3 linked regions of the Skermanella rosea genome follow. The protein of the gene in region 1 interacts with the protein of each later gene in a pairwise test. Links are inferred from orthologs where the notes say so. Each region holds a gene or a part of one and is shown in the gene's direction. Other genes may lie near its edges.

Evidence for each region.
Region 2: the proteins of JL101_RS12320 (region 1) and JL101_RS00565 interact in binary tests that used the Escherichia coli proteins (3 or more experiments, as listed by UniProt). The link is inferred for Skermanella rosea from one-to-one orthologs.
Region 3: the proteins of JL101_RS12320 (region 1) and JL101_RS10520 interact in binary tests that used the Escherichia coli proteins (3 or more experiments, as listed by UniProt). The link is inferred for Skermanella rosea from one-to-one orthologs.

Annotation. Positions count from the first base shown.
Region 1 is NZ_CP086111.1:2,675,520-2,686,678, forward strand. Bases 3,106-6,104 are described here. They hold JL101_RS12320 (two-component system sensor histidine kinase NtrB), read left to right. Parts: upstream 3,106-4,039; coding sequence 4,040-5,170; downstream 5,171-6,104. Other genes in these bases: dusB (tRNA dihydrouridine synthase DusB), read left to right, coding at 3,106-4,040; ntrC (nitrogen regulation protein NR(I)), read left to right, coding at 5,170-6,104. Outside these bases: JL101_RS12295 (bifunctional 2-C-methyl-D-erythritol 4-phosphate cytidylyltransferase/2-C-methyl-D-erythritol 2,4-cyclodiphosphate synthase), read right to left, coding at 1-569; JL101_RS12300 (hypothetical protein), read right to left, coding at 686-1,471; JL101_RS12305 (hypothetical protein), read right to left, coding at 1,485-1,748; JL101_RS12310 (cytochrome C assembly family protein), read left to right, coding at 2,087-2,902; more of dusB, read left to right, coding at 3,054-3,105; more of ntrC, read left to right, coding at 6,105-6,624; JL101_RS12330 (sensor histidine kinase NtrY-like), read left to right, coding at 6,697-8,970; nitrogen assimilation response regulator NtrX, read left to right, coding at 8,960-10,366; Trk system potassium transporter TrkA, read left to right, coding at 10,388-11,159.
Region 2 is NZ_CP086111.1:124,875-135,809, forward strand. The notes cover bases 1-2,775. They hold JL101_RS00565 (P-II family nitrogen regulator), read left to right. Parts: upstream 1-1,106; coding sequence 1,107-1,445; downstream 1,446-2,775. Other genes in these bases: JL101_RS00560 (UbiH/UbiF/VisC/COQ6 family ubiquinone biosynthesis hydroxylase), read right to left, coding at 1-807; JL101_RS00570 (aminotransferase class I/II-fold pyridoxal phosphate-dependent enzyme), read left to right, coding at 1,626-2,775. Also shown: more of JL101_RS00570, read left to right, coding at 2,776-2,852; JL101_RS00575 (DNA translocase FtsK), read left to right, coding at 2,902-5,571; JL101_RS00580 (LolA family protein), read left to right, coding at 5,647-6,291; JL101_RS00585 (hypothetical protein), read left to right, coding at 6,524-6,799; JL101_RS00590 (ATP-binding response regulator), read right to left, coding at 6,881-8,755; JL101_RS00595 (MmcB family DNA repair protein), read left to right, coding at 9,236-9,724; JL101_RS00600 (glycosyltransferase family 9 protein), read left to right, coding at 9,854-10,786. UniProt on the Escherichia coli protein: Involved in the regulation of nitrogen metabolism. Regulates the activity of its targets by protein-protein interaction in response to the nitrogen status of the cell.
Region 3 is NZ_CP086111.1:2,308,343-2,313,087, reverse strand. What follows is about bases 1,848-4,745. They hold JL101_RS10520 (P-II family nitrogen regulator), read left to right. Parts: upstream 1,848-3,070; coding sequence 3,071-3,421; downstream 3,422-4,745. Other genes in these bases: glnA (type I glutamate--ammonia ligase), read left to right, coding at 3,742-4,745; JL101_RS10530 (NAD(P)H-hydrate dehydratase), read right to left, coding at 1,848-2,563. Outside these bases: JL101_RS10535 (malonyl-CoA decarboxylase), read right to left, coding at 1-1,021; more of JL101_RS10530, read right to left, coding at 1,097-1,847. UniProt on the Escherichia coli protein: P-II indirectly controls the transcription of the glutamine synthetase gene (glnA). P-II prevents NR-II-catalyzed conversion of NR-I to NR-I-phosphate, the transcriptional activator of GlnA. When P-II is uridylylated to P-II-UMP, these events are reversed.

The DNA of each region.
Region 1 (11,159 bases):
GCCACTGCCGCGTCGTCGGTCAGTTCCGCGCCGGCCAGTTCCCGATGCGCCCGCAGGATTTCGGGGAAGCGGAAGCCCTGCGGAGTCTGGGCCCGCCACAGGCCGGCACGCTCCACGGTGCCGCTGACCAGGCCGCCGGTGCCCCGCTTCAGCGTATCCGTCACGGGAACGGCGGCGATCGCGGCGGGGACCTCGTCCAGCCTGTCCCGGACCGCCTTGATCGTGGCCCCGCTCACCAGCGGCCGGGCGGCGTCGTGGATCAGCACGAAGTCAGGCGCCGGGTCGCGCGCAGCCAGCCGTTCCAGCCCTAGACGGACCGATTCCTGGCGGGTCGCGCCCCCGGCGACGGGTTCGGGCAGGTCGAGGCCGGCGACCGCGGCATCATAAAGCTCGCGGTGGCCCGGTTGGATCACCACCTGGACGTCATCCACGTCAGGGTGCTCCAGGAAGATGCCGACCGTATGGCGGAGCACGGCGCTCCCGCCCAGTGTCTGGTACTGTTTCGGCCGGTCGCCGCCGAAGCGCTCGCCAACGCCCGCGGCGACGATCAGCGCCACACATGAAGTCATATTCTGGTCCGGAATGTCTCGACAAGCATGCTGCTCAATGCCTGTCGCAGCCTAGCCCGTCGTGGCCGCTGCGCCAAGCGATCCTGATGGGGCAGGTCCGGTGCCGCCTGCCCCAGTCACGGCTGGCGGTCGTCCGCCACCCGTGTCACCTCGACCTGCTGGGGCATTCCACTGGTGCCGACAAAGGCTGCAACCTGGGCGTCGAGCGCGCCGGCTGCAGCGGCTTCCGCTGACAGGTTCAGGCGAAGCTTGGCGACCGGCGACTCGGACCACGTCCCCCAGGGCTCGGGCCGGGACCAGCCTTCGCGCAACGCCGCACCGCCACCGGCGGCCATGGTGAAGAACAGGGGCGCACCCCTCCCGACGAGCGGAGCCGGCCCGCCGTCTGGCAGCAGCGCCGAAAACTTGATCCGGTTTTCCGGCGATTCGCGAAACGGTGCGAGCACCGATTCAGGCAGGATGCCGGGCGCCGCGCCGGATTTTTCCAGCATCCAAACCAAGCTGTAAGCGGCCGTCCCACCGTGCACATGACCGTCCCAGACGACGGTGCGCGGCAGCATCAGGCTCAGCAGGAAGGCTGCGGAGGCCAGCCATGTCAACGACGGTGCCGCTCCGCGGCGGATTGCCAGAACCAGCAGGGTGACCAGCACCGGCCAGGAGAGCAGCCCGAAGACCCTGGTGGAATCGAGCGTTACTGCGGTCACGCCCATGCAGATCAAAGCCGCGATGACCAACCGGGGCAGGGGTCGGACGGTGACCCCGGTCTCCTCCAGGCTCCTGTGCCGGATCGCCATCGCGGCCGGCACGACCAGTAGCCAGCCGGCGCCGAAGAAGGACCAGAAGAGCATCTGCGGATTCCGCACCAACTGCGTCAGCTGGATGTCGATCCCGACCTGAAGCATGTAGTCGAGCCGGCTACGCTCCACCACGATCGCAGAACAGCGCGAAGGTATGGGAAGTCGCCGCTGCCCCGAACAGCCAAGCAAGCGACGGCGTCAGCCAGGAGGTCAGCAGCCAGTCGGCATCGGCGCTGGCGGGGAAAGGGTCGCGCGTGATGTCCGACGCGATCATCCAGACCGCGTTCAGGGCCGGCGTAGTCCATACTCCGCTGACCGCGACCGCCGCCCCAGCCGCGGCGAGGCACAGCCAGACATAGGGCAGGGCGGACAGGCTAGCCACCGAACGATCCAGCAGGCGACGCAAGGAAATCAGTGCGGCGGCGGCGGGGTCGGCCGGGCGAACAGGCTGGTCCATAAGATCGAGGCCGGATTCCGGAGAGGCGCGCAAGGCGGCGGGCTGCTTAAGTGAACGCGCATGATATCACCGGGTCGGCGGAATAGCAGGTAAAGTTCACGCTCAGGCGTGTGGGAGGTTGTATTAAGCGGATGCAGTCCTGAGTTTTATGGCCGTGGCGGAACGCCGGGCCTATCCTGCGGCCGGGCGGTCCGGATGCGAAGCCGGAGATGCAAGCCCGGAATGCCGTTCCGGGATAGTCCGGGGATGAAGATCGGAAGACAATGTTGCAGAACGTCCTATTCAGCCTCACCGCCCTGCTGGCCCTGATGCCGGCCTCGCTGCTGGCGTACGTGCGCGACGGGTTCCGGCAGGGCAGGGGGCCGGACGCCGTGTTCTGGGCGGTCCTGTTCGTGGCCGTCGCCGGCCCGCTCGCCTGGGCGGTGGTCCAGCTCGACGGTACATGGCGCACGGGACTGTCCACGACGCTGTGGGTCAGCATCGCCGCCTGCATGGTGCTGTATTCCGGCCTGTGCCTGACCACCCGCTCCGGCTGGCGGCTGATGCCGCTGCTGCTGCCTTATCTGTTGCTGGTCGGCCTGTTCGCGACCGCCGCCACCGAGGCGCCGGACCCGACGCTGAGCGCCTCCGCCCCGACGGTCTGGGTCGACCTGCATATCGGGGTTTCCGTCACGACCTACGCCCTGCTGACCCTGGCCGCGGTCTCGGCCCTGGCGGCCTTCCTGCAGGAGCGGGCGCTGAAAGCGAAGCGCCCGACGGCGCTGACCCGCATGCTGCCGCCCATGGCCGATAGCGAGCAGTTCCAGGGGCGGCTGCTGGTCGCGTCGGAGATCGTGCTCGGCCTCGGCCTGGCGACCGGCATGTCGGTCCTGTACTTCGAGCAGGGGGTCCTGTTTCGAGTCGACCACAAGACAGTCCTTTCTGTCGCCACCTTTATCGTCATCGGCGGGCTTCTGATCGCCCATGCCGCGACCGGCGTGCGGGGCAGGCGGGCCGCCCGCTTTGTACTTCTTGCTTTTCTTCTGCTCACATTGGGATATCCCGGCGTCAAATTCGTCACGGATATTTTAATTTCCTGAGGTAATCGGGATCAGGCGGCATCCGGCGGGTCGGTTCGCGCCCGGCCACGAGCCAAGCAATGGTTTCATCGGCATTCTTCGCGCTTGCGATATTTTCCGGATGCGTGCTAGCCTGCACAAAATGACAGCATTACAGGGAATTGCCCAAAAGATGGGCATCAACATCGGATCCATCAGGATTGACGACCCCGTTATCCTGGCCCCCATGTCGGGCGTTTCGGACATGCCGTTTCGCCGTCTGGTCAAGCGAGCCGGCGCCGGCCTCGTCGTGTCGGAGATGATCGCAAGCCAAGCGATGATCCGCGCGTCGCGCCAGACCATGAAGATGGCGACCAACTGCGCCGAGGAATTTCCCATGGCCGTGCAGCTCGCCGGATGCGAGCCGGCGGTCATGGCGGAAGCGGCCAGGCTGAACCAGGACCGGGGCGCCGCGCTGATCGACATCAATTTCGGCTGCCCGGTCAAGAAGATCGTCAACGGGCATGCCGGATCGTCGCTGATGCGGGACGAGGTCCATGCCGCCCGCATCCTGGAGGCGACGGTCAAGGCGGTCGACGTTCCGGTCACGCTGAAGATGCGGCTGGGCTGGGACGACACGAACCGCAACGCGCCCAATCTGGCGCGGATTGCACAAGAATGCGGCATCCGGATGGTCACGGTCCACGGGCGCACCAGGTGCCAGTTCTACACCGGCACCGCCGACTGGAAGGCAATCCGCCAGGTGAAGGAGGCCGTCTCGATCCCGGTGATCGCCAACGGCGACATGACCACCTTCGAGGACGTGACCCGCTGCCTGGCGGAGTCGGGCGCGGACGGCGTCATGATCGGGCGGGGGACCTATGGTCGCCCTTGGTTCATCGGGCAGGTCATCCATTACCTGCGCACCGGCGAGTGCCTGCCCGACCCACGGCTCGAAGTTCAGCTCGCCACGCTTCTCGAACATTACGAGGCCATGCTGGAACACTACGGCACCGATGCCGGCACCAAGATCGCCCGCAAGCATGTTTCCTGGTACAGCAAGGGTTTGCCGGGCTCGGCCGAGTTCCGCGCCGAGGTCAATCGCGTTTCCGATCCGGCCGTCGTGCTCGGCATGATCCGGTCCTTCTATTCCCCCGAGATCGAACGGATGGCAGCGTGATGGCGCGCGCGGTAACCCCCCTGCGGCGGAAGGCGATGCGGCAGGAAATCGACCCCTCCGGAATCCTCAATGCCCTGCCCGACCCGGTTCTGGTGATCGGCGAACGGAACGAGATCCGGTACGTCAACCTGGAAGCCCAGGAGTTCTTCGAATGCGGCGCAGCGGCCCTGATCGGGCAGCCGCTGACCGACCTGCTGCCGGCGGACAGCCCGGTCTTCTTCCTGATCGAGCAAGCGCTGGCCGGCGGGGCCAGCATGTCGGAATACGGCGTGACCCTCGACACGCCCCGGATCGGCATCCATCTGGTCACGGTCCGCGTGGCTCCGCTGGGCGAGCCCGCGGATTGCGTGGTGATGTCGCTTCACGAGAAGTCGATCACCCGCAAGATCGACAACCAGCTTACCCACCGGAACGCCGCCCGCTCGGTCACGGCCATGGCCGCGATGCTGGCCCACGAGGTCAAGAACCCGCTGTCCGGCATCCGCGGCGCCGCGCAGTTGCTGGAACAGAACGCGTCCGAACCCGACCGGGAGCTGACCCGGCTGATCTGCGATGAGTCCGACCGCATCGTGGCGCTGGTCGACCGGATGGAAGTGTTCTCCGACAAGCGGCCCCCGGAGCGGACGGCGGTCAACATCCACAGCGTGCTGGAGCATGTCCGCAAGGTCGCCCAGAGCGGCTTCGCCAGGACGGTGCGCTTTACCGAGCGCTACGACCCGTCCCTGCCGGACGTGTATGGCAACCGCGACCAGCTGATCCAGGTTTTCCTCAACCTGATTAAAAATGCGGCAGAAGCTGTTCCTGAACAGGGCGGTGAGATCATCTTGAGCACAGCCTACCAGCACGGTGTCCGCCTGGCGGTTCCCGGCACCGACAGCCGCGTTCACCTGCCGTTGCTGATCAGCGTGCAGGACAATGGCAACGGCATACCGGAGGATCTCCGTTCGCATCTGTTCGATCCGTTCGTCACGACCAAGCGGAACGGAACCGGCCTGGGTCTTGCATTGGTTGCGAAACTGATTGGCGACCATGGCGGGGTCATCGACTTCGAGACGCTGCCGCGCCGAACCGTATTCAAGGTATCGCTACCCATGTATGCCGATTTCGAACAGCCTCTGGAGCCGTCGTAATGCCGTCATCGACGATCCTGGTCGCCGATGACGACCGCGCGATCCGCACGGTGCTGAACCAGGCCCTGATCCGGCTGGGCCATGACGTGCGGACCACGGGAAACGCGTCGACCCTGTGGCGCTGGGTCGCCGACGGGCAGGGCGACCTCGTCATCACCGACGTGGTGATGCCGGACGAGAACGGGCTCGACCTGATCCCGCGCATAAAGAAGATCCGTCCCGAGCTGCGCGTCATCGTGATGAGCGCGCAGAACACGCTGATGACCGCGGTCAAGGCGGCCGAGCGGGGCGCCTTCGAGTACCTGCCGAAGCCGTTCGACCTGAAGGAACTGGTCAGCGTGGTGGAGCGCGCGCTCAGCGCGCCGCAGCCGCTCGCCCTCAACGGCAACAGCGTCCTCGACAATGCCGAGACCGAGGAGCAGCTCCCCCTGATCGGCCGCTCGGCGGCGATGCAGGAGATCTACCGGGTGCTGGCCCGGCTGATGGGCACCGACCTGACGGTGATGATCACCGGCGAGTCCGGGACCGGCAAGGAACTGGTCGCCCGCGCGCTCCACGAGTACGGCAAGCGCCGCAACGGCCCCTTCGTCGCGATCAACATGGCCGCGATTCCGCGCGAGCTGATCGAGTCGGAGCTGTTCGGCCACGAGAAGGGCGCCTTCACCGGCGCCACCACCCGCTCCACAGGCCGGTTCGAGCAGGCCCAGGGCGGCACCCTGTTCCTGGACGAGATCGGCGACATGCCGCTGGAAGCCCAGACCCGGCTGCTCCGCGTCCTGCAGGAGGGGGAGTACACGACGGTCGGCGGCCGCACGCCGATCAAGACCGACGTCCGAATCATCGCGGCGACCCACCGGGACCTCCGCACGCTGATCCGCCAGGGCCTGTTCCGCGAGGACCTGTTCTACCGGCTCAACGTCGTGCCGATCCGCCTGCCGCCGCTCCGGGAACGGAGCGAGGACATCCCGTCGCTCGTCCGCCACTTCCTGACCCTGACGTCCGCCCAGGGGCTGCCGATCAAGAGCATCGACGGCCCGGCCATGGACCGGCTCAAGCGCTACCGCTGGCCCGGCAACGTGCGCGAACTGGAGAACCTGGTGAGGCGCCTCGCGGCGCTCTACAGCCAGGAGGTCATCGGGCTCGACGTGATCGAGTCAGAACTGGCCGACGCCGCGCCCGCCACGCCCCAAGTCGAGGAGCACCAGAACGAGGGCCTCAGCTCGGCGGTGGAGCGGCACCTGAAAGATTATTTCGCGGCCCACAAGGACGGCATCCCGGCGGCGGGCCTTTACGATCGCGTTCTTCGGGAAATCGAGCGCCCGCTGATCTCCCTCAGCCTGTCGGCGACGCGCGGCAACCAGATCAAGGCTGCACAGATGTTGGGACTTAATCGGAACACCCTCAGAAAGAAGATTCGCGAACTGGATATTCAGGTCATCCGTGGGCTAAAATAACACACCCTGCATCGGTCTCGTGACATCCTGGTCACAGGACGGGTTCAGGGTGAGCCCGGTGCGACGAGACAGATGACCAGTGAACCCGCGGGTATGCCGCAATCCTTCTGGAATCAGTTCCTGATCTGGGCCAGCCGCGTCGGGCTGGCCGGCAAGCTCGCCGTCGCGCTGGCGGTAGCCGCCATCGGCGCCGGCTTCGCGACCTACGCGGCACTGACCGCGACGCCGCCGTTCGGGAACGATCCCAATACGGTCAGCCTGCTGCTGACGCTCGACCTGGCGCTGCTGCTGCTGCTCGGCGCCATCATCGCGCGGCGCATCGTCGGGCTGTGGATCGAGCGCCGCCGCGGCCTGGCCGGGTCACGCCTGCATGTCCGGGTGGTCGCGACCTTCAGCCTGCTGGCGGTCATGCCTGCGATCATCGTCGCAGCCTTCTCCGCCATCTTCTTCTATGTCGGCGTCCAATCCTGGTTCAGCGAGCGGGTGCGCACCGCGATCAACGAGTCGCGCGCCGTCGCCCAGGCCTACCTTCACGAACACCAACAGGTGATCCGGGCCGACGCGCTGGCCATGGCCAACGACCTGAACCGGGAGGCGGCGCGCCTGCTGACCGACCCGGGCCGGTTCGCCCAGGTGGTCGCGACCCAGGCCGCGCTGCGGGCCTTGACCGAGGCGATCGTGTTCGACGGCAGCGGCAGGATGCTGGCGCGTTCCGGCCTCTCCTTCACGCTGGAATTCGAGCCGATCCCGGAGAGCGCCCTGGAGCGCGCCCGGCAGGGCGAAGTCGTCCTGATGGTGACCGACACCGACGACCGGGTCAGGGCGCTGGTCCGGCTGGACCGCTTCGTCGATACTTTCCTGTTCGTCGGCCGGCTGGTCGAACCGCGTGTGCTGAACCACATGGAGTCGGCCCAGGAGGCGGCCAGCGCCTATGCCGAGCTGGAAGGCAAGCGCTCCAGCCTTCAGATCACGGTGACGCTGATCTTCGTCGTGGTGGCGCTGCTGCTGCTCCTGGCCGCGGTGTGGATCGGCCTCAATTTCGCGACGGCGCTGGTGGCGCCGATCGGCTCGCTGATCGGCGCCGCCGAGCGGGTGAGGGCAGGGGATCTGGGGGCCCGCGTCCCCGAGTTGCTGCCGGAGGACGAGCTTGGCACCCTGAGCCGGGCCTTCAACCGCATGACCAGCCAGCTGGAGAGCCAACGCCGGGAGCTGATCGAGGCGAACCGCCAGCTCGACCTGCGCCGGCGCTTCACGGAGACCGTGCTGGCCGGCGTCTCCGCCGGAGTCGTCGGCCTAGACCACGAGGGCCGCATCAACCTGCCCAACCTGTCGGGCGCCCATCTGCTGGGCGTGGACGACCCGGAGATCCTGATCGGACGCAAGCTGGTCGACGTGGCGCCGGAGATGGGGGAGCTGATGGGCATGATCCGTCGCCGCCCGGCCAAGCTGATGGAAGCCCAGGTCCAGCTCCGCCGCGCCGGGACCACGCGGACGCTGCTGGTCCGGGTCGCCGCCGAGTCGGTCGGAAGCGACATCCGGGGCTTCGTAGTGACGTTCGACGATGTCACCGAACTGCTCTCGGCGCAACGCAAGGCTGCCTGGGCCGACGTGGCGCGTCGCATCGCGCACGAGATCAAGAACCCGCTGACCCCGATCCAGCTCTCGGCCGAGCGATTGCGCCGAAAATACCTCAAGGAAATCACCAGCGATCCCGAGACGTTCCAGATGTGTACCGATACCATCGTACGCCAGGTGGACGATATCGGCCGGATGGTTGACGAGTTCTCCGCCTTCGCGCGGATGCCGAGCCCGGTGATGAAGCCACAGAACATCAACGAGCTGTGCCGCCAAGCCGTGTTCCTCCAGTCCAGCGCCCATCCCGCCATCAAGTTCACGGCCGACCTGCCGCCGGGGCCGCTCACCGTGCCGTGCGACGGCCGGCAGATCTCCCAGGCGCTGACCAACCTGCTCCAGAACGCGGTGGACGCGATCGACGGCCGCCCCGCTCCCGACATCGGGACGCTGCCACCGGGGCAGGTGGATCTCGGCCTCGAAGTCCACGACGACCGCGTGTCGATCGTGATCGCCGACAATGGCAAGGGACTGCCGCACGAGGAGCGCGACAGGCTGACCGAACCCTACGTCACCACGCGGGCCAAGGGCACCGGGCTGGGGCTCGCCATCGTCAAGAAGATCATGGAGGACCATGGCGGCGAGCTGGTGCTCGAAGACAGGGCTTCCGGCCCAGGCGCCCAGGTCCGCCTCGTGATCCCCAAGACCGAAATCGCCGCGCCGGCCGTGGCCGCCGAAGAAACGCAGCAGAAACAGAGTCGCTATGGCGCATGACATTCTGATCGTCGATGACGAAGCGGACATCCGCATGCTGATTGCGGGTATCCTTGAGGACGAAGGCATGAAGACCCGGCAGGCCGGCGATGCCGACCAGGCCATCGCCGCGGTCGGCGCCCGAAGGCCGAGCCTGGTGATCCTCGACATCTGGCTCCAGGGCAGCCGGCTCGACGGCATCCAGATCCTCGCCGAGCTCAAGCGCGAGCATCCGAACCTGCCGGTCATCATGATCAGCGGCCACGGGACGATCGAGACCGCCGTGTCCGCGATCAAGCAGGGCGCCTACGACTTCATCGAGAAACCGTTCAAGGCCGACCGCCTGCTGGTCCTGGTCGAGCGCGCGATCGAGGCCGCCCGGCTCAGGCGCGAGAACGAGGAGCTGAAGCTCCGGACCGGCGGCCAGATCGAGCTGATCGGCAAGTCGTCGGCGATCAACCATGTGCGCCACTCGATCGAGAAGGTGGCGCCGACCGGCAGCCGCGTCCTGATCACCGGACCGGCCGGGTCCGGCAAGGAGGTCGTCGCCCGCCTTCTCCACGCCCGCTCCCGCCGCGCCGACGGCCCCTTCGTCGGGCTCAACTGCGCCACCATGCGTCCCGACCGGCTGGAGGTCGAGCTGTTCGGCACCGAACATGGCCAGGACGGCCTGCCGCGCAAGGTCGGCACCTTCGAGCAGGCCCATGGCGGCACCCTGCTGCTGGACGAGGTGGCGGACATGCCGCTGGAGACCCAGGGCAAGATCGTCCGCGTGCTCCAGGAGCAGACCTTCGAGCGGGTCGGCGGCAGCGCCAGGGTCGAGGTCGACGTCCGCGTGATCGCGTCGAGCAACCGCGACCTGCCGTCGGAGATCGAGGCCGGGCGGTTCCGGCAGGACCTGTTCTACCGCCTCAGCGTCGTGCCGATCCGGGTTCCGCCGCTGACCGAGCGTCGCGAGGACATCCCCCTCCTGGCCCGCCACTTCATGATCCGCTCGTCCGAGACGGCGGGCCTGCCGGCCCGCGACTACGGCGAGGACGCGATGGCGGCGCTCCAGGCCTATGACTGGCCGGGCAACGTGCGCCAGCTGCGTAACGTGGTGGACTGGCTGCTGATCATGTCGACCGGCGACCCGCGCGAGCCGATCCGCGCCGACATGCTGCCGCCCGAGATCGGCGCCATCACCCCGACGGTCCTGAAGTGGGACAAGGGCGGCGAGATCATGGGCCTGCCGCTGCGCGAGGCCCGCGAAGTGTTCGAGCGCGAGTATCTGCTTGCCCAGGTGACCCGGTTCGGTGGCAACATATCCCGCACGGCCGCGTTCGTGGGAATGGAGCGTTCCGCCTTGCACCGCAAGCTGAAATCCTTGGGCGTGCACGGTAACGACAAGCCTCCCCACAAGCTGGCCGGGGATTGAGCTCATGAAGGTCACCGGTCCATGAAGGTCATCGTCTGCGGCGCCGGCCAGGTCGGCTCCAACATCGCGCGCTATCTCGCGACCGAGAACAACGACGTCACCGTGATCGACCAGTCTCCGGAGCTGATCCAGAAGATCAGCGACACGCTGGACGTCCAGGCCATGGTCGGGTTCGCCTCCCACCCGAACGTGCTGGAGCAGGCGGGTGCCGCCGACGCCGACATGATCATCGCGGTCACCTTGGCCGACGAGGTCAACATGGTGGCCTGCCAGGTGGCGCACTCGCTGTTCAACGTGCCGACCAAGATCGCCCGCGTCCGAAACCAGAGCTACCTGGCGCCGATCTGGGCGGACCTGTTCTCGCGCGAGCACATGCCGATCGACGTGATCATCTCGCCCGAGATCGAGGTGGCCCGGGCGGTCGCCCGCCGGCTCCAGGTGCCGGGCGCGTTCGACATGATCCCGCTGGCCGACGGCAAAGTCCGCGTCATCGGCGTCATTTGCACCGACAATTGCCCGATCCTGCACACGCCGCTGCGCCAGCTGACCGGCCTGTTCCCCGACCTGAACCTCGAGGTCGTGGCGATCGTCCGCAACGACAAGCCGATCATCCCCGGCGGCGACGACCAGATGCTGCCGGGCGACGAGGTCTACTTCGTCGCCGACACCCGGCACCTGGGGCGGGCCATGGCGGCCTTCGGCCACGAGGAGACCGAGGCCCGCCGGATCATCATCCTGGGTGGCGGCAATATCGGCCTGTGCCTCGCCGAGGAACTGGAGGCGAAGCACCCGC
Region 2 (10,935 bases), 2.6 Mb from region 1 along the record:
GACCCGCCGCTGGAGTTCCGCGGTGAAGGCCTCGTTCGACAGGCCCATGAAGGTCGGCACCAGGGACTTCCGCTCGCTCCAGACGATGGACGAGCGGTTGCCGGTCAGCGGCAGGATCGCGAAGGGGCCGCCGGGCAGGAACTTCTCGACCGCGACGCCGCCATGGGGCAGGTCGTGCGCGATGTTGCAGATCATGGCGCTCTGGTCGTAGTTCCAGGTCGTCACGCCGATGCCGGCCGACCGGCGGCAGAGCGAGTTCTTCCCGTCGGCGCCGATCACCAGCTTCGCCGTCACGGTCCGGCCGTCGGCCAGGACGACCTTCGCGGCGCGGGCGTCGCGCTCGATCCGGGTGACGGCGGCCGGGGCGATGTGACGCAGCCCCGGCAGTTCGGCGACGCGGGCGAACAGGGCGCGGCGGATGACGATGTTGTCCGCGATCCAGCCGAACGGGCCGATGCCGACGTCCTGGTGGGCATAGTGGAGGAACAGGGGCGACTCCTGGTCGACCACCCGGATGTCCAGGATCGGCTCGGCGTCGTCGGCCATGTGGCGCCAGACCCCGGCGCCGTCCAGCACCTGCTTGGAGCAGAAGGCCAGCGCGGTCGTCCGGCCGTCGAAGTCCGTCTCCATCTGGGTGGGCGGAGTATCGCGGTCCAGGCATACCACCGGCACGCCGGCAGTCGCCAGGGCCGCCGCCAGGGTCAGGCCGGCCAGGCCGCCGCCCACGATCACCACCTCCGTCGTCAGGTCGGCGGAGTCGGTGCTTTGTGCGGCCGTCGCGGGCCGTATGGGATCTGATATCGTCATGTCCTTGAAAATCGTCCCGCCCGAACCGGATGTCCAGCGTGTCTTTATGGCGCAGCCGGCCCTTGATTGCTCAAAAAACAGGCGCGCTTCGTCCATGAAATGAGCAGCCTTTCCGAAAGCCATAGGCGGATGGCGGCATCCGTGAGACTTTCGCGGGATATGCCCGCCCGGCATGCTTCTTGAAAACCTGCACGCCAATGGGGTCGCAAGCGGACCACCGGACGGCTGCCCGGATGGGAGCGGCGCGGGGGACCAGCGGACGGGCTTCGTTCGGCGATGAGAACAAGGGAAAACAGTTCATGAAACTCATAGTGGCGATCATCAAACCGTTCAAGCTCGACGAAGTGCGCGAGTCCCTGACATCGCTGGGCATCCAGGGCCTGACGGTCAGCGAGGTCAAGGGATTCGGCCGGCAGAAGGGACAGACCGAGATTTACCGCGGCGCCGAGTATTCGGTCAGCTTCCTGCCCAAGGTGAAAGTGGAGGTCGCGGTCACGGACGAACTGGCAGAGCAGGTCGTCGAAGCGATCCAGAAGGCCGCCAACACCGGCCGGATCGGCGACGGGAAGATCTTCGTCCTCGAGATCGCCCAGGCCGTACGCATCCGAACCGGCGAAACCAACGGAGAGGCGCTCTAAGGAGGGCGGCCGTCCCGCCGGTGGTTCCCCGGCGGATGGGAGCGGGGCGGGTCGGAGTGGGGTGGCCCGGCGGAATGGCAGTTCCGCCGGGCCTTCTTTCTGCGAGGCCCCCGCTTGTACGGGCGGCATGCCGCCGCTACACTCGTTTACGTTTTGTACGAACCTCCGGGATCGACCGGCATGCTGTCTTCTCCGCTCGTGAACGATCGGCTCGGCCGGTTGAGCGATTATCCCTTCACCCGGCTTGCCTCGCTGCTGGCCGGCATCACGCCGCGCGTGAACGCGGAGCCCGTCGTCATGTCGGTCGGGGAGCCGCAGCACGCGCCGCCCGCCCTGATCGACCAGGTGCTGCGCACCCAGGCGCATCTCTGGGGCAAGTATCCACCCGTCGCCGGCACGCCGGAGTTCCGGGCGGCCGCCGCCCGCTGGCTCGACCGGCGCTACGGCCTCCCCGCCGGCATGGTCGAGCCGGACCGCATGGTGCTGCCGGTCGCCGGCACGCGGGAGGCGCTGTTCCTGGCGGCCCTGCTCGCCGTGCCGGAATCGAAGGCCGGCCGGAAGCCGGCCGTGCTGCTGCCCAACCCGTTCTACGCGGCCTACGAGGGGGCGGCCGTCATGGCCGGGGCCGAAGCGGTGTTCCTCACCACCACCCGCGAGACCGGTTTCCTGCCCGACCTGGACGCCCTGTCGCCCGAACTGCTGGACCGCACGGCGCTGTTCTATCTGTGCACGCCGTCCAATCCCCAGGGCGCCGTCGCCGACCGGGCCTACCTGACGCGCGCGATCGGTCTGGCCCGCCGCCACGGTTTCGTCCTGGCGGTCGACGAATGCTATGCCGAGATCTACGACGCCGAGGCGCCGACCGGCGTGCTGGAGGTGGCGGCGGCCCTGGAGGCGCGGGGGAAAACGTCCGGCGGCGGCCTCGCCAACCTGTTGGTCTTCCACTCGCTGTCCAAGCGGTCGAACGCCGCGGGCCTGCGGTCCGGGTTCGTGGCGGGGGACCCCGACCTGATCGCCTTGTTCTCCCGCCTGCGCAGCTACTCGATCGCCGGCACCCCGCTGCCGGCCCTCGCGGCGGCGGCGGCCCTGTGGGACGACGATGCCCACGTGGTCGAGAACCGGGCCCTCTACCGCGCGAAGTTCGACGCCGCCGAGTCCGCCCTGGACGGGCGATTCGGTTTCTACCGGCCGGCCGGCGGCTTCTTCCTGTGGCTCGACGTGGGCGACGGCGAGGCCGCCACCGCCACCCTCTGGCGGGAGGGGGGCATCAAGGTACTCCCCGGCGCCTATCTCACCCGCCCCGATGCCGACGGTGTCAACCGCGGCTCCTCCTTTATTCGTATAGCATTGGTCCATGATGCCGCCACGGTCGCGGAAGCCTGTACACGAATCGCCAAAATCCTCTAAACCTGACCCGGCAAGACCCCGCGCAGCACCAAGGAAGAGCAAGGTCCCCATGGCGTCCCGTACCGCCGCATCAAGTTCCGCCGCCCCGTCCGGCGGCGTTTCCGGTGGGCGGTCCACCGCCGGCCGCGGTTCCGCTGGCAGGACCGGCACAGGACGGGCCGCCGCCGGCACGTCCGGCGGCCGGTCCGGCGGCGGGCGCGCCGGCAAGGCGCCGCTGCTGCCTCCGGCGGCCCGGGACTTCATCCGGCAGCGGGCGGTCGAGGGCGTCGGCCTGGCTCTGACCTCGATCGGGCTGCTGCTCGTCCTGGTGCTGCTCACCTACGACCGGGGCGACCCCTCCTGGAACACCGCGGTCAACCCGGAGGCCAACCCGAAGATCGGCAACGTGCTCGGGCTGCCCGGCGCCTATGCCGCCGACCTGCTGATGCAGTGGCTGGGCATGGCCTCGTACCTTCTGGGCGCCATCGTCATGGCGTGGGGGCTCCGGATCATGAGCCACCGCGGGCTGAGCCGGATCGTGCTGCGAGTCCTGATGACGGTCGTCGGCGTGCTGACGGCCTCGACCTTCTTCGCCCAGGTCCCGGCGTTTCCCGGATGGCAGCTCACCCACGGCCATCTCGGCGGCACCGCCGGCGATGTCCTGCTGACGGCGCTTTCCAGGCTGACCGGCGGGTTGATCGAGGGACTGGACCGGCACCTGCTCGCGACGATCTCGGGCGGCGTCTCGGTCGTCTCGGTCATCGTGGCCCTCGGTCTCTCGCTCCGCGACTGGCGCGACGGCGCCCGCAGCGTGGGCTGGGCCGTCGGCGCCGCCGGGCGCGGCGCCCGGGAGGCCGGCGGCAGGGCCGGACAGGTGGCGCGCGACGCTTCCGGCCTGCTGCGCGACCGCCCCGGCCTCGGTGGCCTGGGGGGACTGGCGGGGCTGTTCGGCTTCGGCCGGCCGCCCGGGGAGGACGAGGCGGATGCCGACGCCCGCCCGCCCAAGTCCCGGCCCGCGCGCGGAGTCCGCAAGCCGCCGCGCCTGAACGACGTGGAGCCGGACGATCCGGAAAGCGGTGCCGACCTCGGCGACGACGGTGTCGACGACCCTCCCAAGCCGCCCAGGCCGGTTTCCGTGGTCAAGCCCCCGTCCGGGCCGAAGCCGGTGGCCGGCAAGCCGTCCGGCCAGCGCGAGCCGATGCTGGAGCTGTTCCCGGAAACCGACTACGAGCTGCCGCCCCTGGACCTGCTCCAGGAGCCCGATCCCTCGGCCAAGCCGAGCACCCTCGACGACGATGCCCTGCGGCAGAACGCGGTGATGCTGGAAGGCGTCCTGGGCGATTTCGGCGTCCGCGGCGAAATCCAGAAGGTCCATCCCGGTCCCGTCGTCACCCTGTACGAGCTGGAGCCGGCGCCCGGCACCAAGTCGTCCCGGGTCATCGGGCTGGCCGACGACATCGCCCGGTCGATGAGCGCCGTGTCGGTCCGGGTCGCGGTGGTTCCCGGCCGCAACGTGATCGGCATCGAACTGCCCAACGCCCGGCGGGAGATGGTGCTGCTGCGGGAGCTGCTGGCGGCGGAGAGCTACGAGCGGTCGGCCGCCAAGCTGGCCCTGGTGCTCGGCAAGGACATCGGCGGCCAGCCCGTGATCGCCGACCTCGCCCGCTTCCCGCACCTGCTGGTCGCCGGCACCACCGGGTCGGGCAAGTCGGTCGCGATCAACACCATGATCCTGTCGCTGCTCTACCGCCTGCCGCCGGACAAGTGCCGCTTCATCATGATCGACCCCAAGATGCTGGAACTGTCGATCTACGAGGGCATCCCCCACCTGCTGACGCCGGTGGTGACCGACCCGAAGAAGGCGGTCGTGGCCCTGAAATGGACCGTGCGCGAGATGGAGAGCCGCTACCGCTCCATGTCGAAGCTCGGCGTCCGCAACATCGAGGGCTACAACGCCCGCCTGCGCGAGGCCAAGAAGAACAACGAGGTGCTGACCCGCCGGGTGCAGACCGGGTTCGATCCCGACACCGGCAAGCCGATCTTCGAGGACCAGCCGATCGACTTGACCGAACTGCCCTACATCGTGGTGGTGGTCGACGAGATGGCCGATCTGATGCTGGTCGCCGGCAAGGACATCGAGGCGGCGATCCAGCGTCTGGCCCAGATGGCGCGGGCGGCCGGCATCCACCTGATCATGGCGACCCAGCGGCCCTCGGTGGACGTTATCACCGGCACCATCAAGGCCAACTTCCCGACCCGCATCAGCTTTCAGGTCACCAGCAAGATCGATAGCCGCACCATCCTGGGCGAGCAGGGCGCCGAGCAGCTGCTCGGCCAGGGCGACATGCTGTACATGGCCGGCGGCGGCCGCATCACCCGCGTCCACGGACCCTTCGTGCGCGACGACGAGGTCGAGCATGTGGTCAGCTTCCTACGCAGCCAGGGCGAGCCCAACTACATGGAATCCATCACCGAGGACGAGGAGGAGTTCTCTGGCGGCGGTTTCGACGACGACGCGGGCGGCCGCCCCGGATCGGGCGACGAGCTCTACGACAAGGCGGTGGCGCTGGTGCTTCGCGAGCGCAAATGCTCCACCAGCTTCGTCCAGCGCCATCTCCAGATCGGGTACAACAAGGCGGCCCGGCTGGTCGAACGCATGGAGCAGGAGGGCGTCGTCAGCCAGGCCAACCATGTGGGCAAGCGCGAGGTGCTCGGCCGCTCCGACGAGGCGGAGGAGTAGGGGCGGCGCGGGCGATTGCGAAAAAGCCCCCTTGCCGCCCTTTTTCGGCCCTGGCGGATGAGCATATCTTGGAGCATGAAAGCCTTGCTACGCCCCCTCGTGCTTGCCGCCGGCCTCGTTCTCGCGCCGCTGGCAGCCCCCTCGATCCTCCATGCCGCGCCGGCGGCCAGCCTCACCCAGGCGCAGAAGGAAGACATCGCCCGGATCGAGCAGTATCTCGACGGCGTCAGGACGCTGAAATCGGACTTCGTCCAGGCCGGCGGCGACGGTTCGCTGGTCAGGGGCACGCTCTGGCTGTCGCGGCCCAACAAGATGCGGCTGGAGTACGAGCCGCCGATCGAGAACTTCATCGTGGCCGACGGGTGGTTCGTCTTCTACTGGGATGACGAGTTGAAGCAGCAGAGCAGCGCGCCGATCGGCTCCACCATGGCCGACATCATCCTGCGCGACAAGCTGCGCCTCAGCGGCGACATCACCGTTACCGACTTCGTGCGGGAGGCCAACGTCATCGAGGTTTCGGTGGTGCAGACCAGCGAGCCGGGGGCCGGCACGCTGACGCTGGTGTTCGAGGACGCGCCGCTGCGGCTGCGCAAGTGGCGCATCGTCGACCCGCAGGGACTGACCACGGAGGTGGCCCTGCTCAACCCGCAGGTCGGCGTCCAGTTCGACCGCGACCTGTTCATCTTCCGCGAGCCTGCCTCGGCCCGCCGGCGGGACTGACCGCCGTCCGGGGCGGGGACATCCATGTTTGCTTGACGCCGTCCGAATTACTGGACGCCCGGCACCCGGCCGCGGCGTTCCCGCGGCCGGGGCACCACGGGAAACCCTGTCTATCCCTGCCCGAAATGGCTAGTTCTTTAGTGGCATGGCCGTTGCAGTGAACCCTCCGCCAGCGGGGATCGCACCGGCACGCGGCCGGCCCCCGAAAACGTCGGATAACAGGAGAGTCTTCATGGCAATGAGCGGAATTCCGGGCGGCGCGTCGGTCGGCGTCGAGCAGAGCGGCAAGGGCGGCGGCGAAGCGGTCGGCCATTCGGGAAGCGCCTCGGGCGCCTTCGGCGGGGCCGGAAGCGGCGGCGGCGGCATGGGCATGAGCATGGGCGGCGGCTTCGCGACCGGCGGCATGGGATCGGGCGGCGACGCGACCTCCGACTCCTCGGCGTACGGTGCGCTGGGCGGCGACGTCAGCGACAACACGTCGATCCAAAACCTGACGATCAATTCCTGATAGGCATTTTCCCGACGGGAAGCCGGAACCGCGACGGGGGCCGCCGTGCCGCCCTCGCGGTCCCGGCGCCCCGGTCGGGCGTCACTCGACGCCGTCGCGCAGCCGATCCCGTCCCAGCAGGCTGGCCACGGCGGCACGCAGCGCAAGCGCCGAGACCGGCTTGTGCAGGAGCGGATAGCCGCTCAGCCGGGCTTCCTTCAGGCAGCGCGGGTCGGTGTCGCCCGTGATGATCAAGCCGGGAAGGTCCACGTCGAGCATCTTGGCGATCTGCCGGATCGCGACGATGCCGCTCGCCGGGCCGGACAGGCGGAAATCGGCGATCACCATGTCGGGCGGATCGGCCTGGCCCGATACACCTTCCACGGCTTCGTCATAGCCGGACGCCGCCGTCACGTCGCAGCCCCATTGGTCGAGAAGAAGCTCGAGCGCCTGCAGCACGATGACGTCGTCCTCGATCACCAGCACGCGGGGGCGGCCCAGGTCGTTCGGCCGCGCCGGAGCATGGATCGGCTCGGCCCGGACTTCCGCCTCGCCCTCCATCGGCACCGTGATCGCGAAAACGGATCCCTTGCCCTCCCGCGACCGCACGCTCAGGGAATGGTCCAGCAGGCGCGACAGGCGGTCCACGATGGAAAGGCCCAGGCCGAACCCGGCCGACTCCGACGTGCTCGGCGTGTTGCCGCGATAGAACTCCTCGAAGATGATGTCGAGTTGATCCGCCGGGATGCCGGGTCCCGTGTCCCAGACCTCGATCCGCAGCCGGTTGCCCTGGCGGCGGCAGCCCAGCAGGATGCGGCCGGACGCGGTGTAGCGCACGGCGTTGGACAGCAGGTTGCGCAGGATCCGCTCCAGCAGGTCGCGATCGCTGCGGATCACGGCGGAGCAGGGGGCGACATGCAGGGTCAGCCCCTTCTGGCGGGCCGGCCCGGCGAATTCCAGCGCCATGCGGGTCAGCAGCCCGTTGACCGAATGGCCGACCGGTTCGACCCGCAGGGTCCCGGCATCGATCCGGGCGATGTCCAGATGGGCGTCCACCAGGTTCTTGATGGTCGCCAGCGCGGTGTTCATGGCGCGCAGGATATCGCGGCTGGTCGGATCCTTGAGCCGGTTCTCCAGGGCGCCGACGAACAGCGAGAGCGCGGCGAGCGGCTGCCGAAGGTCGTGGTTGGCGACGGCGAAGAAGCGGCTGCGGGCCCGGTTGGACCGTTCGGCCTCGATCCGCGCCTCCAGAAGGCTCTCCTCCAGTCGGCAATGGTCGGTGATGTCCTGGACGGCGGCCATGCACAGCGTGCGCTTGTCGAGCGTGAACCATTCCGACGTGACCAGCACGTCGATCACCGTGCCGTCGGCCAGCAGGTGGCGCCACTGCCCCGACTCGCCGGGGGAAGACCGGTCGGACAGCGCTTCCAGCAGCCGTGGCGCGTCCTCCGGCGGGCGGATATCGGAGATCCGCATGGCCAGGAAACGCTCGCGCGGGTAGCCATAGCGCGATACCGCGGCATCGTTGACCGCGACGAAGGCAAGCGTTTCGGGGTCGACGATCCAGAGCGGCAGCGGATTGCGGGTGAACGCGAACGAACTCGTCACCTGGGCGAGCAGGCTTTGGACCGGGCCCGGCGTCATGGAACCGCCGGGCGGCGAGGGGGCCTGCCCGGCTGCGGACGGTAACGGCTCGCACAAGCAGATCAGCCCTCCGTCCGCCATGGAGTGATGCCTGAAAGCGATTCCGCACGACTGGCGCGCCTCGCTTTCCAGACGGCCGAACGGCATTTCGAGGGCGAGCAGCGTACCGGCATTGGCCAGCAGCGCGGCTGCGGACATGTTCCATGACGATATCAGGCCGCGTCCGTCCACGACCACGATCCCGGGCTCGCCCGTCGGATCGACGGATGGAGCATAGTCGCGGTCGGGCCGACGGTCGGAAGTGTCGCAAGCGTTTCGGTTCTGGTCTGACATGGTCAACCTGTTGAAGACAGGAAGAGCCTATTCATTTCCGGCCTGAACGCAAAGCGGCGTAAACAGGAATTCACGGCATTTTGGCGGTACGCGCCCGCGCCGGGCAAAAGACCGGCATTAGCCATAATGGATTTTGAACGCCGGAATCGCCACCGCGATGCATAAGGTTACGGCATTCACCAGTATTACCGGAAAAGCGCCGAGCATGAAGCCATGGGTTCCCCATAGGAAGATAGCGCCGCGGAAGCACATGGACAGCGTCGGTAACAGATCCCTCGCCGATTTGCTGCGCCGGGATTTCATTGCCCGCGGAGAAAAGCATCGGTGATGGGCCGATCGGCAATCATGCCGGCAGGTTTTCTCGATCCGGGCGCCGGACGACCGCGGCGTGCCGGGAGCCAGCGGCGAATTGACGCTTGGCCGGGCGGCCCTAACTGTTCATGATACGTACTTTCCGGGTGGGCCCGGATGGGCGGAGTGATGGCTGGGACGATGGTTTTGGTGGAAGACGGAGTGGTTTCGGGGCGGACCGGCATCGCGGACCTGCTGTCACGGGGTGTGCGGCGGGGCTTGGCCGAACGCGGTTTCGCCAGCCTGACCGAGTTTCGTTTGGCGTCTGGCCGCCGAGCCGACGTCATGGCGGTCAACGAGGCGGGCGACGTGGTCATCGTGGAGATCAAGAGCTCGATCGCGGATTTCAGGGCCGACCAGAAATGGCCCGAGTACCAGGCCTTCTGCGACAGCTTCTACTTCGCGGTCGGGGCCGATTTCCCGGCCGACCTGATCCCGCCCGAGTGCGGGCTGATGGTCGCCGACGGTTTCGGCGCCGTGATCCTCCGCGATGCGCCCCTGGTCAAGCTCAACGCCGCCCGCCGCCGCGCCGTCGTCCTGCGCGTGGCGCTGGCCGCCAGCGGCCGTCTCCATCGCCTGGAGGATCCCATGCTGACCATGGCGGTAACGGCGGGCTGATCACCTCTGGTGACAGCGGGCTGATCCCGGGTTCCCGTCCCCGTCAACTTCAGGCCTGGAGCCGCCCCGGGGGGCTCGCTATGGTGCGCGCCCGGTTCCCCGATCCCCGACCTCCAGGTACAGGTTGCAATGGCCGACGACATCCTGATCATCAAGCTCGGCGCGCTGGGCGACCTTTTCCAGGCCGAGGGCGCGCTGCACGACATCCGCCTCCACCATCCGGATGCGCGCATCACGCTTCTGACCGGTCCGGCCTACCGGGCGCTGATGGAGCGCTGTCCCTGGGTCGACCGGGTGGAGTTGGACCCGCGCGCGCCGCGCTGGCGCCTGGACCGCATGCTGGACCTGCGCCGGCGCCTCAGGGCGGTGCCGTTCGCCATGGTCTACGACCTGCAGAACGTTTCCCGGACCGCCTTCTATCGCCGCTGGTTCCTGCCGCACACTCCCTGGTCGGGGACGGCGCCGGGCTGCAGCCATCCGCACCGGGCGGTCGATCCCAAGCGCATCCCCAGCCTGGAACGGTTGGCCGGGCAGCTGGCGGACGCGGACGTTCCGGTCCGCCATGCCCTCGCCCCGGATCTGGGCTGGGTCGCCGACGACGCCTCCGGCATCCTCGCGGATGCCGGGGTCCGGGAATCCTACGTGGTCCTGTTGCCTGGCTCCTCGGCGAGGCTGCCGCACAAGCGCTGGCCCGGCTACGCCGCGCTCGCGGAACGCCTGATCGCCGCCGGCAAGACCGTTGTCACGGTTCCCGGCCCCGACGAATTGGATCTCTGCCGGTCGATACCGGGCGTCACGCTGACCGGCGGGAGATGGTTGAACTATTTCCAGCTCGCGGGCGTCCTGGCCCGCGCCCGGCTGGTCATCGGGAACGACAGCGGACCCACCCACCTGGCGGCCCATCTCGGCCGCCCGACCGTCGCTCTGTTCGGCAGCCATATGGCGGCCCGCCTGACCGGCATCGACCGGCCCTGGGTGACGTGCGTCGAAGTTCCGGATCTCGCGTCACTGCCCACCGGGCAGGTCGAAGATGTCGTGAACGGCCGCCTTGAACAGCGCTGAGGGCTTTCTGCCCGCCGACTCCCTGCATTTCGACGGCCGTGCGAGATAAATAGGGTAGCTTCCCTCCGTTACGTGGTATTGTCTTCAAACGAATGGACTAATACATTTGTATCGAGTGCCGGCTTTTCGAACGAGCCACCAGGGAGGAC
Region 3 (4,745 bases), 370 kb from region 1 along the record:
CGGCCATCTCGGCATCGAGCCAGCGCCGGAAGCCGGGGATCGGCGACAGGGTCGCGAAATACTTCAGCTTGGGGAACTCGGCGGTCAGGCTGTCGACGACCCGCTTGATCAGGAAGTTGCCGAAGCTGATCCCCGCCAATCCCTTCTGGGCGTTAGAGATCGAATAGAAGATCGCGGTATCCGCCGTCTGCGGGTCCTGGACCGGCGCCGCCTCGTCCAGAAGCGTCTGGACATTGCCCGACATGCCGCTGACCAGCGCGACCTCGACGAAGATCAGCGGCTCGTCGGGCATGCGGGGATGGAAGAAGGCGAAGCAGCGGCGATCCGAGTCGAGACGGTCCTTCAGGTCCTGCCATCCCCGGATGGCGTGCACCGCCTCGTAGGCGATCAGCTTCTCCAGCAGCGCGGCCGGACTGTCCCAGGTGATTCGCCGCAGTTCCAGGAAGCCGACATCGAACCAGTTCTTCAGCAGCGTCTTGAGGTCGGCCTCCAGGGCGGCCATCAGCGGATCGTCCGAAGCCCATTCCAGGAGCTGGGCGCGCATGTCCACGAGGAACTTCACCCCCTCCGGCAGGCCGTTGAACTGTGTCAGCAACCGCATCCGCCCCGGCTCGAGGGCTTCGCGGAGCTTACGCTCCGCCTTGCCGCGCAGCACGGGGTCCGGCGCCTTGTGGAAGGCGTCGACCGCCTGGTCGACCGTGGCCCGGTCCACGTCGAAGTCGCGCGACAGGATCGTCAGGAAGTTACGCCGCCCCGTCGAGTCGAGGCTCAGATAGGTGCGGCCCAGTTCGGCCGCCCGGGCGCGGGCCGAGACCTCGCCGCCCCGCCCCGCCAGGCAGGCCTGCATCTGGACGCGGAGCCGGTCCGCATCCTCGCGCGGCAGGTGGGGCCGCGGCGTCGCGCCGACCGCCTCGCGCGAGAAGGCCGCGATGTCGCGCCAGGCGGAGCGCAGGTTCTCCAGGGTACGGTCGAACAGCGAGGGGGACGGCTGCTCTTCGAGGGGCGTCGGGAGCTGGGTCATGTCCGCGATCTTGGTGGACTCGCGGCCGGCCGATCAAGGGCAAAGCCGCCGCGGCGGCCATACTTCACGGAAGCTTCACGAGTCCCCGCGCAGGCGGCGCAGCACGGCGGGAAGCGCTTCCGACAGGTCCTCCGCGATCAGCCCGGGGCCGACGGCGCGGGCCGCCTCCCCATGCAACCAGGCCGCCGCGGCGCCGGCCTCGAAGGCCGGCATCCCCTGGGCCATCAGGCCGACGGCCAGCCCGGCCAGCACATCGCCGGCCCCGGCCGTCGCCAGCTCGGGCGGCGCGTTGGCGTTGATCACCGCCCGGTCGTCCGGCGCGGAGATCACGGTATCGGGCCCCTTCAGCAGCACGACGGCACCCGCCCGGGCCGCCGCCCGGCGGGCTTGCGACAGTTTGTCTCCCTCGATGCCGAACAGGCGCTTGAACTCCCCGGCATGGGGCGTCAACAGGCAGCGGTCGCTGAGGGCGCGGTACAGGTCGGTCGAATGGTCGGCGAAGGCGGTCAAGCCGTCCGCGTCGATCACCATCGCCTTGCCGGCCCGGAGCGCGCCCAGCACATGGCCGCAGGTCTCCGTCCCGGTCCCCGCTCCCGGCCCGACCAGCACGGCATTGCGGCGCGGATCGGACATCAGGTCATCGAAACTCCCCGAGTCGTCGAGCGGGGACACGATGGTGCCGGGGTCGGATGCGGCATAGATCGGGAAGGTCCCCGGGTCGCAGGCGATGCTGACCAGTCCCGCGCCGACTCGCCGCGCCGCCCGGGCAGCCAGGCGGGCGGCACCGGTCATCCGGGCGCCCCCGAACACCACGGCGTGGCCCCGGTCGAACTTGTGACCGTCGAGCCTCGGCCAGGGAAACCCCGAAAACCAGGATGCCGGCCCGTTCTCGGCGAGCCTCGGCGCGATCCCGTCCAGCACCCGGTCGGGAATCCCGATGTCGGCCACCACCAAGTCGCCGCACAGGACGCGACCGGGCAGCAACAGATGCCCGGGCTTCTTCCGGAAAAAGGTGACCGTCACGCAAGCCGGCGCCGCGGCGCCGAGCACGGCGCCCGTATCGCCGTGGATGCCGCTGGGGATGTCCACCGCCACCGTCGGAACGGCGCGGGCGGCCAGATCCTCCACCACGGCCCGCGCCATGCCCTCCAGCGGCTTGGACAGGCCGGCCCCGAACAGGGCGTCCACCGCGACATCGGCCCCGTCGAGCAGTTCGGGCGCGAGGAACGCCACCGGCCCGTTCCAGCGCCCGGCCATGACCGCGGCGTCGCCCCGCAGAGCCTCGCGGCTGCCGAGCAGCCCGACCCGCACCGACCATCCCTGCCCCGCAAGCAGACGGGCGACGACGAAACCGTCGCCGCCGTTGTTGCCGGGCCCGCAGAGCACGGCCACGGTACCGGGTGGCCGGCGGGCCGAAACGACCCGGGCGACGGCGGCCCCGGCCGCCTCCATCAGGGTTTCGCCGGAAACGCCGCCCTCGATCGTGAGCGCGTCCGCACGATACATCTCGGCGACCGTCAGCAAAGCGTTCTGTGCTGCCATCGGAGAACTCCCGGTTGGAACTCGGCCATGTCGGCCGGCTGCATGCCGGCAGAACGGCATGGGGCAAAGCATAACAGCCCGCGCTCCCCAAGGGGGCCGCAGGATGCGCCGACTTCGCTCTATTCGGAAGGGAATTTCCCGGAATGGGATGGGGCGACGGATGGGACTCGAACCCACGACCACTCGGACCACAACCGAGGGCTCTACCAACTGAGCTACCGCCGCCACCGTTGGGGCCGTGTCTATGCCAAATCGCCGGAGCCCCGTCAAGGGACGAAATCGACCTCGGACGGCCGAAGTGCCACGCGGCGGCGTGACGTGTCGATCTGCACACTGTTTAGGCAATGTGCACACCAGCTCATCAGATCCGTGCCGGCTGCGGCGGCAGGCGCTGCTGCAGAAAGACCGCCCCGCTTGCTCCGGCAAGGCAATCGGGCGTTGGCATGCCCCGTGCTTTACGGGATGATGAGCACCGCTCGGTGGCGCGCCGCCATCCACGGGGAGTCGTTGATCAGCATCATGAAAAAAATCGAAGCCATCATTAAGCCGTTCAAGCTCGACGAAGTGAAGGAAGCCCTTCACGAGGTCGGCATCAAGGGCATTACCGTCACCGAGGCCAAGGGCTTCGGGCGGCAGAAGGGTCATACGGAATTGTACCGTGGCGCGGAATACGTCGTGGACTTCCTGCCGAAGGTGAAGATCGAGGTGGTGATGGACGACAGTCTGGTCGACCGCGCCATCGAGGCCATCCAGACGGCTGCCCACACCGGCCGCATCGGCGACGGCAAGATCTTCGTGACTCCGGTCGAGGAAGTCGTCCGGATCCGAACCGGCGAGAAGGGAAGCGACGCCGTCTGACGCGCATCGACCGCCCCTGACCGCTCCACCCCATTCGGACGGCCCACGGCGATTCGCGCGCAGCGCGGGAAGCCACCGCGGCCGTCCCGGATCAGATCTTGACGCCGGCCGATCCGGCCGCGCGTCCGGCTCGATAAACATCGCGGGCAAAGCCGGCCGGACAGCCACATTGCCGCAATTCCGCTGACGGATAAGCTGTGGATTGTGCGTCCGGAAAGGTCGTGACATAACAACGCCCGCGCGCGTCACCAAAATCGGTTTCTCCCCGTCCTCCTCGGCGGGAGCGAGCCAGCGTCAACCATAGAAACGGATCCCGAGGCATGTCTGACATCAGCAAGGTCTTCGACCTGATCAAGGAACACGACGTCAAGTACGTCGACCTTCGCTTCACCGACCCGCGCGGCAAGCTGCAGCACACCGCGCAGCACGTCTCCACGATGAACGAAGAAGCCTTCACCGACGGCATCATGTTCGACGGTTCATCGATTGCGGGCTGGAAGGCGATCAACGAGTCCGACATGACCCTGATGCCGGACGCCGCGACCGCGGTGATGGACCCGTTCGCGGCCCAGCCGATGCTGAACATCTTCTGCGACGTCTACGAGCCCTCCAGCGGCCAGCCCTACAACCGCGACCCGCGCTCGATCGCCAAGGCGGCCCAGGCGCACATGGAAGCGGCCGGTATCGGCGACACCGCCTATTTCGGTCCGGAAGCCGAGTTCTTCGTCTTCGACGACGTCCGCTACGAAGTCTCGATGAACCAGTGCTTCTACAAGATCGACAGCGAGGAAGGCCCGTACATCACCGGCAAGGAACTGCCGGACGGCAACCTGGGCCACCGCCCGACCGTCAAGGGCGGCTACTTCCCGGTTCCGCCGGTCGACTCGGGCCAGGACCTGCGCGCCGAGATGCTGACCGTGCTTGGCGAGATGGGCGTCGAGATCGAGAAGCACCACCACGAGGTGGCGGCTTCCCAGCACGAACTCGGCATCAAGTTCGACACGCTGGTCAAGACCGCCGACAACATGCAGCAGTTCAAGTATGTGGTGCATAACGTCGCCGCGGCCTACGGCAAGACCGCCACGTTCATGCCGAAGCCGGTCTACGGCGACAACGGCTCGGGCATGCACTGCCACCAGTCGATCTGGAAGGATGGCCAGCCGATCTTCGCCGGCTCGGGCTACGCCGACCTTTCCGACATGGCGCTGTACTACATCGGCGGCATCATCAAGCACGCCCGCGCGCTGAACGCATTCACCAACCCGTCGACCAACAGCTACAAGCGTCTGGTCCCGGGTTACGAGGCTCCGGTGCTGCTGGCCTA